Regions from separate parts of the Rhodococcus sp. FG69 genome, predicted to be linked through region 2. Evidence: riboswitches for the same ligand, from Rfam matches in the RefSeq annotation. Region 2 holds a riboswitch; the other holds the start of a gene.

Region 1 (4,550 bases), on a different contig from region 2:
CTCGTCTTCACCGACGGGGTCACCGCGGGCGCGATCTACTTCACCAGCGTGCTCAGCCTTCCCTACGTGATCGACAAGCTGACGCCCGCGTTCGCGAGCACCCTTGCGGGCGACGGCGCAGCCACCACAGGCTAGACACATTCGCCGAAATCGAGGTTGTGCGTCGAATCGGACGACATTCGCGGCACAACTTCGATCTCGGCGGACGGGCGGGAGGTCGAGCGGTGTCAGGCAGCGTTCGCGTCGGCCCGGCGCTGCATCCACATCGCGGTCGAAAGGACAGCGAGGCCGGCTACCGCCAGGACCGCACCGACCGCGGCCGGGGCGGTGTAGCCGAATCCTGCAGCGATGACCGCGCCGCCGAGCGCTGCGCCGATGGCGTTGGCGAGGTTGAACGCCGCGTGGTTGAGCGACGCCGCCAGCGTCTGGGCGTCATCGGCGACATCCATCAATCTGGTCTGCAATCCAGGGATCACCGACGACCCTGAAGCACCGATCAGGAACACCAGAATCAACGCACTGACCGGATTGTGCGCTGCGATCACGAACATCGCGAGGAACGCGGCCATCGAGGCCAGACCGACAAATGTTCCCCGCAACTGATAGCGATCGGCCAGCCACCCGCCGACGTAGTTGCCCGCGACCATGCCGAGGCCGTAGATCATCAACGCGACGGGCACGAGCGCACGGGCCAGACCTGCGACGTCGGTGAGCGTCGAGGCAATGTAGGTGTAGACCGCGAACATGCCGCCGAAGCCCACCATGCCGACGAACAACGTCATCCACACCTGCCCGCGACGCAGGGCCCCGAGTTCGGTGATCGGATTGGTCGTGGGCATTCCGTCGAGACGAGGCATCCACACGATCAACGCAGCCACGGTGAGCGCGCCGATCACGGCGACGACGGCGAAGGCACTTCGCCACCCGAGCGCCTGACCGAGCCACGTTGCGATCGGTACACCGACGACATTGGCAATCGACAGACCCATCATGACCATGGCAACGGCTTTGGCGCGTTTGCCGGGCTCGGCCAGATGCGCAGCTACCAGAGCCGCGATCCCGAAGTACGCGCCGTGCGGCAGACCGGCGACGAATCTCGATGCCACCAGCTCACCGAAGCTCGGTGCGAACACTGTGCCGAGGTTGCCGAGCGTGAACGCCACCATCAGCACGATGAGCAACGCTCGCCGCGGAACTCGCGCGGCGAGTGTGGCGATCGCAGGCGCACCGACGACCACACCGAGCGCATACGCCGAAATCATGTGCCCGGCGGACGGCTCCGAGATGCCCATCGTCTGCGCGACGTCCGGAAGCAGGCCCATCGATGCGAATTCGGTGGTACCGATTCCGAAGCCACCGATCGACAGCGCCAGCATGGCCAGACGCCTGCGGGTCGAGAGCGGTCTGTGACTGGCGCTCGGCCCGTTCGACACCCTGTCGCGCACAGCGCTGACATTCTTGGCGAAAGCCGAATCGGTGACAGTCACAGCAGAACAACCTTGTCTAGTGTCGGGGCATGAAAAAGGGACGACCCCAGTAGGGAACGTCCCTCGGATCGATTGTCATCCCGGATCCACGTGGATTTCGGACAGATCGACGGTGATTGTCCTCACCTCACTCGGCGCCGCCGAAGGCCAACCATTCCCCCGCAGGTCACAGCACTGAGGCGACTACCGGTGGTGTCGTTGTTTCCTGATCTACCCGTCCCCGCTAGGATTCACGCCAGGTCATGAGTGCCAGCATCGAGCCCCGGCTTGCTGGCCGGCAACCCTCCAACCGCGGTGGGGTGCCCCGGGTGAACGACCGGGTTAGTCGGCTATACGAGAACGTGTAGCCGGAGAACAAGCGCGGGTCCGCTCGAATTGGTTTCTTTCGTCGGCGGACCCACTGACGGAGCACGCCGGAATGCGGCGTGCCCGAGGAGGAGGTCCCCCATGTGTTGTTGTCTCGATACACCCCGCCCCGGCTTTCCCGCCGAGAGCCGATTCGAACCCTGACACATTCTTCGAAGACGGAGTTATCCACACCATGACCGACAGCACCCCTGACGTCGTAGACGCAACAGGCACCCCCATCGAAGATCCCACCGCATCGTGGAGCTTCGAAACCAAACAGATTCATACCGGGCAGACTCCCGACGGCGCCACCAAGGCGCGCGCGCTCCCGATCTACCAGACCACGTCGTACACGTTCGACAACACCGATCACGCTGCTGCTCTGTTTGGGCTTGCCGAGCCCGGCAACATCTACACCCGGATCATCAACCCGACGCAGGACGTCGTCGAGCAGCGCATCGCGGCGCTCGAGGGCGGCGTCGCGGCGCTTCTGGTGGCGTCGGGGCAAGCGGCGGAGACCTTTGCGATCCTCAACCTCGCCGAAGCGGGCGACCACATCGTGTCGAGCCCGCGGTTGTACGGCGGAACCTACAACCTCTTCCACTACACCCTTCCCAAGCTGGGCATCGAGGTCACGTTCGTCGAGGATCCCGACGATCTCGAGCAGTGGCGGGCCGCGATCAAGCCGAATACGAAGGCGTTCTACGGCGAAACGATCTCGAATCCGAAGAACGACGTCTTCGATATCCCCGGCATCTCGGCGGTCGCGCACGAGCAGGGAATACCGCTCATCGTCGACAACACGGTCGCTACCCCGTACCTGATCCAACCGCTCGCGCACGGCGCCGACATCGTGGTGCATTCGGCGACCAAGTACCTCGGTGGACATGGCACCGCGATCGCAGGAGCCATCGTCGACGGAGGCACCTTCGATTGGACGCAAGGGCGCCACTCGAACTTCACCACACCGGACCCGAGCTACCACGGTGTGGTGTTCGCCGACCTGGGCGCGCCGGCGTTCGCGCTCAAGGCACGGGTCCAGTTGCTGCGCGACATCGGCGCAGCGGTGTCTCCGTTCAACGCGTTCCTGATCAGTCAGGGCCTGGAAACACTCAGCCTGCGGATGGAACGACACGTCGAGAATGCGCAGAAGGTCGCGGCGTTCCTCGAAGCGCGTGCCGACGTCGAATCCATCAACTACGCAGGCCTGAAGTCGTCGCCGTGGTACCAGCGGGGTCAGGAACTCGCTCCGAAGGGACAGGGCGCGATCATCGCCTTCGAATTGACGGGCGGAGTCGACGCGGGCAAGAAGTTCGTCGACGCACTGAGCCTGCACAGTCATGTGGCTAACATCGGTGATGTGCGTTCACTGGTTATCCACCCCGCATCGACCACTCATTCGCAGCTGACCCCCGAGGAGCAACTCGCGTCGGGAGTCACTCCGGGACTGGTCAGGCTCGCCGTGGGCATCGAGGGGATCGACGACATTCTGGCCGATCTCGAACGCGGATTCGCAGCGGCGGCATCTTGACCATCGGCTCCGTGCACGACGTCCGTCCGGCGGCGGGATTCCCGCCGCCGGACGGACGGCTCGGCAACATCGACATCGGCCCACTCGCATTGGAAAGTGGCGCCACGCTTCCTCAGGTGACCGTCGCGGTGCAGCGGTGGGGCGAGCTCGCACCGAATCGCGACAATGTGGTGTTGGTGGAGCATGCTCTGACCGGAGACTCCCACGTCAGCGGTCCGGCAGATGCCGACCATGCTCTGCCCGGTTGGTGGAACGGGATGGTCGGCCCCGGCGCACCGATCGATACGGACGAGTGGTGCGTCATCGCGTCGAACGTCCTCGGCGGGTGCGGCGGGACCACTGGCCCCAGCTCTCTCGCTCCCGATGGCAAGCACTACGGCAGCAGGTTCCCGGAGATCTCGATCCGCGACCAGGTGGCGGCGGAGGTTGCGCTCGCCGACGTTCTCGGGATCGAGCGCTTCGCCGCGGTGGTCGGTGGATCGATGGGCGGAATGCGGACCCTGGAGTGGATCGTCGGCCATCCCGATCGAGTGGGCGCGGCGCTCGTCCTAGCCGTCGGTGCCCGCGCGACGGCAGATCAGATCGGTACTCAGACGACGCAGATCGACGCCATCGTCTCCGATCCGGACTGGCAGGGCGGCAATTATCACGGAACCGGCCGAACGCCCCGAACCGGACTGAAAATTGCTCGACGCATCGCGCACCTGACGTATCGCACCGAGAGCGAACTGGATCTGAGGTTCTCCAACTCCGCTCAGGCCGACGAAAATCCCTGGAACGGCGGCAGATACGCAATCGAGAGCTATCTGCAGCATCAGGCGACCAAACTGGCCGACCGATTCGACGCCAGCACGTACGTCCTGCTGAGCGAAGCGATGAACAGACACGACATCGGACGAGGGCGGGGCGGTATCGACGCAGCACTTGCGCTGGCAACCGTGCCCACCATCGTCGGCGGAGTCGACTCCGATCGGCTGTATCCGCTGAGACAACAGAAAGAGATCGCGCGGGGCCTACCCGAATGCCGCGGTCTCGAAGTCATTCAGTCCAGAGACGGTCACGACGGTTTTCTCACCGAGGCCGGAGCGGTGGCCGCGCTTCTCGGCGAGACGATGGCGCACGCCCGGTCCGCTCGTGTAGAGCGGACCGGCTGACACGTACTTTCGATCAATCCGTGCCGAGCG
Region 2 (4,550 bases):
GCTGCTCGGGTCCGATCGGTATCAACGTCACACCGTCGGCCACGTCAGCGGCGTTCACGTCGGCGACAAGCCCTGCCAACCCCGACGCCGTACCGACGTACCGAATGGAATCAGGCACGTCGGGTGCGTTCAGCGCCACGAACTCTCGACGCGCCGTCCGTGCGTCGTCGGCAATGTAGATTTCGATGTCGAGGAAGACCGCGACGCTGTCGGCGTCCTTGCCTGCCTCCACGACCTCGGCTCGCGCGCGAGAGCGGGCCTGCTGCCCTTCACGGAGATCCGAGGCACGAACGCGTGTGAACGTCTCGGTCGGTCGAGCATCGGTGATTTCGGTCCAGGTTCCGGATGCCGTGAGAGCAACTCGGACAGCTGAAGTGTTCGACATGAAGTGTTGTCCTGTCGTGCGTGAGGTGAGCGATGTCCGCGGGCTACGCCGACGGCCTACACGACCCCGATGCCGTCCGGCACAGATCGACGTACCGATCGCGCCAGAGGCGGCTCTGCGACAAGACAATTGCTGTCATGAAGCGATGCTAGCCGTTTGGCGGGTGCACGGGGATCCCACACCTGCGGCGCCATCTGCGAGGCCGGGAAAGGGGCGCGGGTCGGGGACCGGATTCCACCACCCGTTCTCCTCCTCGTACGTCCAGGACGGTCCACGTGTGACGAGCTCGCCGACAGCATCGATCAGGCGGTCGACATCGGTGCCCGAACTGCCGAGGCCCAGGCTGGCGCGTACGGCACCGCGTGGGTGCCCGATGCGAGCCAACAGTGGATGCGCGCAGAACTTCCCGTCGCGAACACCGATTCCGTGCTCGGCGGAGAGGTACGCCGCGACCTCGCCCGGGTCGTAGCCGTCGACCGTGAATGTGACAATGCCCACACTTTCCGGGGCGTCACTCCACACTGTCAGCAGTTCGACACCGCCGATGGCGCTCAGTCCGTCGCGCAACCGGTCGGACAACACCTGCTCGTGTTCCACCGAGCCTGCGGCCTCGTGCTGCGCCAGCGCCTCGCATGCGGCCGCCAGTGCCACGACACCGAGAACATTCGGCGTGCCGGCCTCGTGCCGCGCGGGAACGGGCGCCCACTCGGTTCGGTCGAGGCCGACTGAGCGCACCGCGCCTCCGCCTGACAGATAGGGCTCGGCAGCGTCCAGCCAGTCACGCGCGCCGACGAGAACGCCGGCCCCGTGCGGTGCGTACAGCTTGTGGCCGGAGAACGCGAGATAGTCGACGCCCAGGTCGCCGATGTCGATGCGCCGATGGGGAACGAGCTGGGCGCCGTCGACAAGAATGCGTGCACCGTGCCGGTGCGCGAGCGCGGCGAGTTCTGCTATCGGGAGCACTTCACCCGTCACGTTCGATGCGCCGGTGATCGCGAGCAGCGCAGCAGGTTTCGTGGACAATTCGACGTCCAGCCGGACAAGTGTCTCGGCAATGGACTCGGCTGCGACGACGACGCGGCGACCGTTCCACGGCAACAGGTTCGCGTGATGCTCTATGTCGAGCACGACGGTGTCCCCCGGAACGCATCCGGCCAGGAGATTGAGCGAATCAGTGGTGTTCCTGGTGAAGATCACCACTGAATCACTCTGTGCACCAACGAAGTCCGATACCGTGACCCGCGCCTTCTCGTAGGCGGCGGTGCACACCCGCGACGCGTATCCAGCACCACGGTGCACACTCGAGTAGAACGGCAGGAGCTCGGCGATGCGTTCGGTGACCGCGACAAGCGCGGGCGCACTGGCCGCATAGTCGAAATTGGCGTAGGTGCAGGAACTTCCATCGACGAGTGGCACCGACAGATCAGCTCCGCTGACGGAAGCGAACGAAGCACACGAGTGGTCGAGAACAGCAGTCATGACAAATAACCCTTGTCGATCAAGGGACCTGCGGAATCACATGGACATGTCCAATCACACGTGAATACCGTCGAGTCCGCGCTTGCTGCATCGGTTTTCCGATGCCAGCCTGGTCGTCACCCGGAGCACCCCACCGCGGAGGAGGGTTGCCGACCAGCAAGCCGGGGCTTGATGCTGGTACTCATGACCTGAACAAGAGGATGACAAATACGACGCGGGATTGTCAACCCAGCAGGTAGGAAACCCGCAACTGGACTAAACTGCCCCAGTGCTGAACCCGTTCGTAGCCCACGTCCGTTCACCTTCTGGCCAACCGAATATGAGATAACCACCGTCACGCGTACTGACGTCCACTTGCATTTCGGTGCTACACGAGAAGAAGGACACCCGGTTGTCTGTGCAATCACAATCGGATTCGACAGGCACGCAGCGCTCCGCTGCGGTCCCCGTCGAATTCTTGCGATCCGAGCGCGCTCCCAAGGAGCGGACGCTCATCGATGTCCTGCGCTCGACCACCTCTCGGTTCCCCGATGCTCCGGCGATCGACGACGGCACGGTCTCGGTCACCTACCGTGAGCTACTGGAGGACATCGACGAGGGTGCACAGTGGCTGGCCCGTGCCGGGGTGCGCCGCGGCGACCGCGTCGGAATCAGGATGCCGTCGGGATCCTTCTCGCTCTACGTAGCCATTCTGTCGATCCTCAACGCCGGTGCCGCCTACGTACCCGTCGACGCGGACGACCCGGACGAGCGCGCCGAACTGGTCTTCGGCGAAGCCAAGGTCACCGCAGTCGTGACTGCCGGTGGTATCGCCGCAGGCACGGCCGAGAAACAGGACACCCCTGCCCCCGAAACTCTCACCACTCCGAGTCCCGACGACGATGCTTGGGTCATCTTCACGTCCGGCTCGACCGGCACTCCGAAGGGCGTCGCTGTCAGCCACCGCAACGCAGCGGCGTTCGTCGACGCCGAAGCCGTGTTGTTCATGCAGGACGATCCGCTCGGACCCGGCGACCGCGTGCTGGCGGGCCTGTCGGTGGCATTCGATGCCTCGTGTGAGGAGATGTGGCTGGCGTGGCGCAACGGCGCGTGCCTCGTCCCGGCCCCTCGCTCCCTCGTTCGAAGCGGTTTCGACCTCGGGCCATGGCTGGTCTCGCGGGACATCACCGTCGTCTCGACGGTCCCCACCCTCGCTGCGCTGTGGCCTGCCGTCGCCCTCGAAGCCGTACGTCTGCTGATCTTCGGCGGCGAAGCCTGCCCACCCGAGTTGGCGGAGCGACTGGCCGTCGACGGCCGCGAAGTGTGGAACACCTACGGGCCGACGGAAGCAACCGTCGTCGCCTGCGCGTCGATCATGGACGGCAAAGGTCCAGTTCGGATCGGCCTTCCACTCGACGGCTGGGATCTCGCCGTCGTCGACGCGTCGGGAAACCCCGTCGCGATCGGCGAGGTCGGCGAACTGGTCATCGGTGGCGTCGGGCTCGCGCGCTACCTGGATCCCGCCAAGGACGCCGAGAAGTACGCTCCCATGCCGACGCTGGGCTGGGACCGCGCCTACCGAAGCGGCGACCTCGTCCGGCTCGAACTCGAAGGACTGCTATTCCAGGGCCGCGCCGACGACCAGATCAAGCTGGGCGGCCGACGCATCGAGCTCGGCGAGATCGACAACGCGCTGCAAGCCCTGCCCGGAGTCGGCGGAGCCGCAGCAGCCGTCCGGAAGACCGGCGCGGGCAACTCTGTCCTTGTCGGCTACCTCGCCAGCACCGACCCCAATTTCGACCTCGACGCCGCGCGGAAGATTCTGGCCGAGCAGTTGCCGTCGGCTCTCGTCCCGCGGCTCGCACTCGTCGAGGAGATGCCGACTCGAACCTCCGGCAAAGTCGACCGCAATGCTTTGCCGTGGCCACTGCCCGGCATGGGCGAGACGTCGGATCTGAGCGGCACCGCAGGCTGGGTCGCCGAACTGTGGACCAACATTCTCGGTGCCCAGGTCTCCGACGAGAATGCCGACTTCTTCCAGAACGGCGGCGGCTCCCTGTCCGCGGCCCAGCTCGTGACGGCCCTGCGCGAACGGTTCCCGGAGATCACCGTCGCGCAGCTCTACGACCACCCCCGGCTCGGATCGCTCGCCCGGTATCTCGACGAGCTGGAGCCTCCAGTGGAGGTCATACCCCGCGACGTCGAGCCGACGTCGCGCACAGCTCAGTGGATACAGATCGCCGCAACCGTTCCACTGACCACGTTGACGGGGCTGCAGTGGATCACGTGGGTGGGGATCATGTTCAACGTCCTGTCGTGGTTCGCGGACGTGCCCTGGGCGCCGACGCTGTCCTGGTGGTGGATTCTCGTCGCGTTCCTGTTGTTCATCACACCGGTCGGCCGGATGGCGATCTCGGTCGTCGGCTCCCGTCTGCTGTTGGCCGGCCTGAAGCCAGGCGCCTATCGACGAGGCGGAAGCGCCCATATCCGCCTCTGGACGGCGACGCGTCTCACCGACGCGAGCGGGGCGTCGAACCTGTCCGGAGCGCCGTGGATGGTCTACTACGCCCGCGCACTCGGTGCGAAGATCGGCAAAGGCGTCGACTTGCACACCATGCCACCGGTCACCGGCATGCTCGAACTCGGCGACGGCTGTTCCGTCGAACCCGAGGTCGATCTCAGCGGTCACTGGATCGACGGCGACATC

Evidence for each region. Region 2 has a riboswitch for S-adenosylmethionine ahead of ACODSO_RS25040 (aminotransferase class V-fold PLP-dependent enzyme). Riboswitches for the same ligand answer to the same signal wherever they lie in the genome.
Region 1: it holds a riboswitch for S-adenosylmethionine, as region 2 does, so the genes downstream of both, ACODSO_RS12900 (bifunctional o-acetylhomoserine/o-acetylserine sulfhydrylase) here and ACODSO_RS25040 (aminotransferase class V-fold PLP-dependent enzyme) in region 2, are expected to answer to the same signal.

Annotation. Positions count from the first base shown of each region.
Region 1 covers NZ_JBMDIX010000014.1:943-5,492, forward strand. Annotated here, with positions in the region: partial or broken gene ACODSO_RS12890 (iron-siderophore ABC transporter substrate-binding protein) at 1-135, shown strand, start outside; gene ACODSO_RS12895 (MFS transporter) at 228-1,487, opposite strand; SAM riboswitch class IV at 1,726-1,854, shown strand; gene ACODSO_RS12900 (bifunctional o-acetylhomoserine/o-acetylserine sulfhydrylase) at 2,029-3,366, shown strand; gene metX (homoserine O-acetyltransferase MetX) at 3,363-4,520, shown strand; gene ACODSO_RS12910 (DUF3017 domain-containing protein) at 4,534-4,550, opposite strand, start outside.
Region 2 covers NZ_JBMDIX010000042.1:43,285-47,834, reverse strand. Annotated here, with positions in the region: gene ACODSO_RS25045 (hypothetical protein) at 1-385, opposite strand, end outside; gene ACODSO_RS25040 (aminotransferase class V-fold PLP-dependent enzyme) at 521-1,864, opposite strand; SAM riboswitch class IV at 1,938-2,053, opposite strand; gene ACODSO_RS25035 (Pls/PosA family non-ribosomal peptide synthetase) at 2,256-4,550, shown strand, end outside.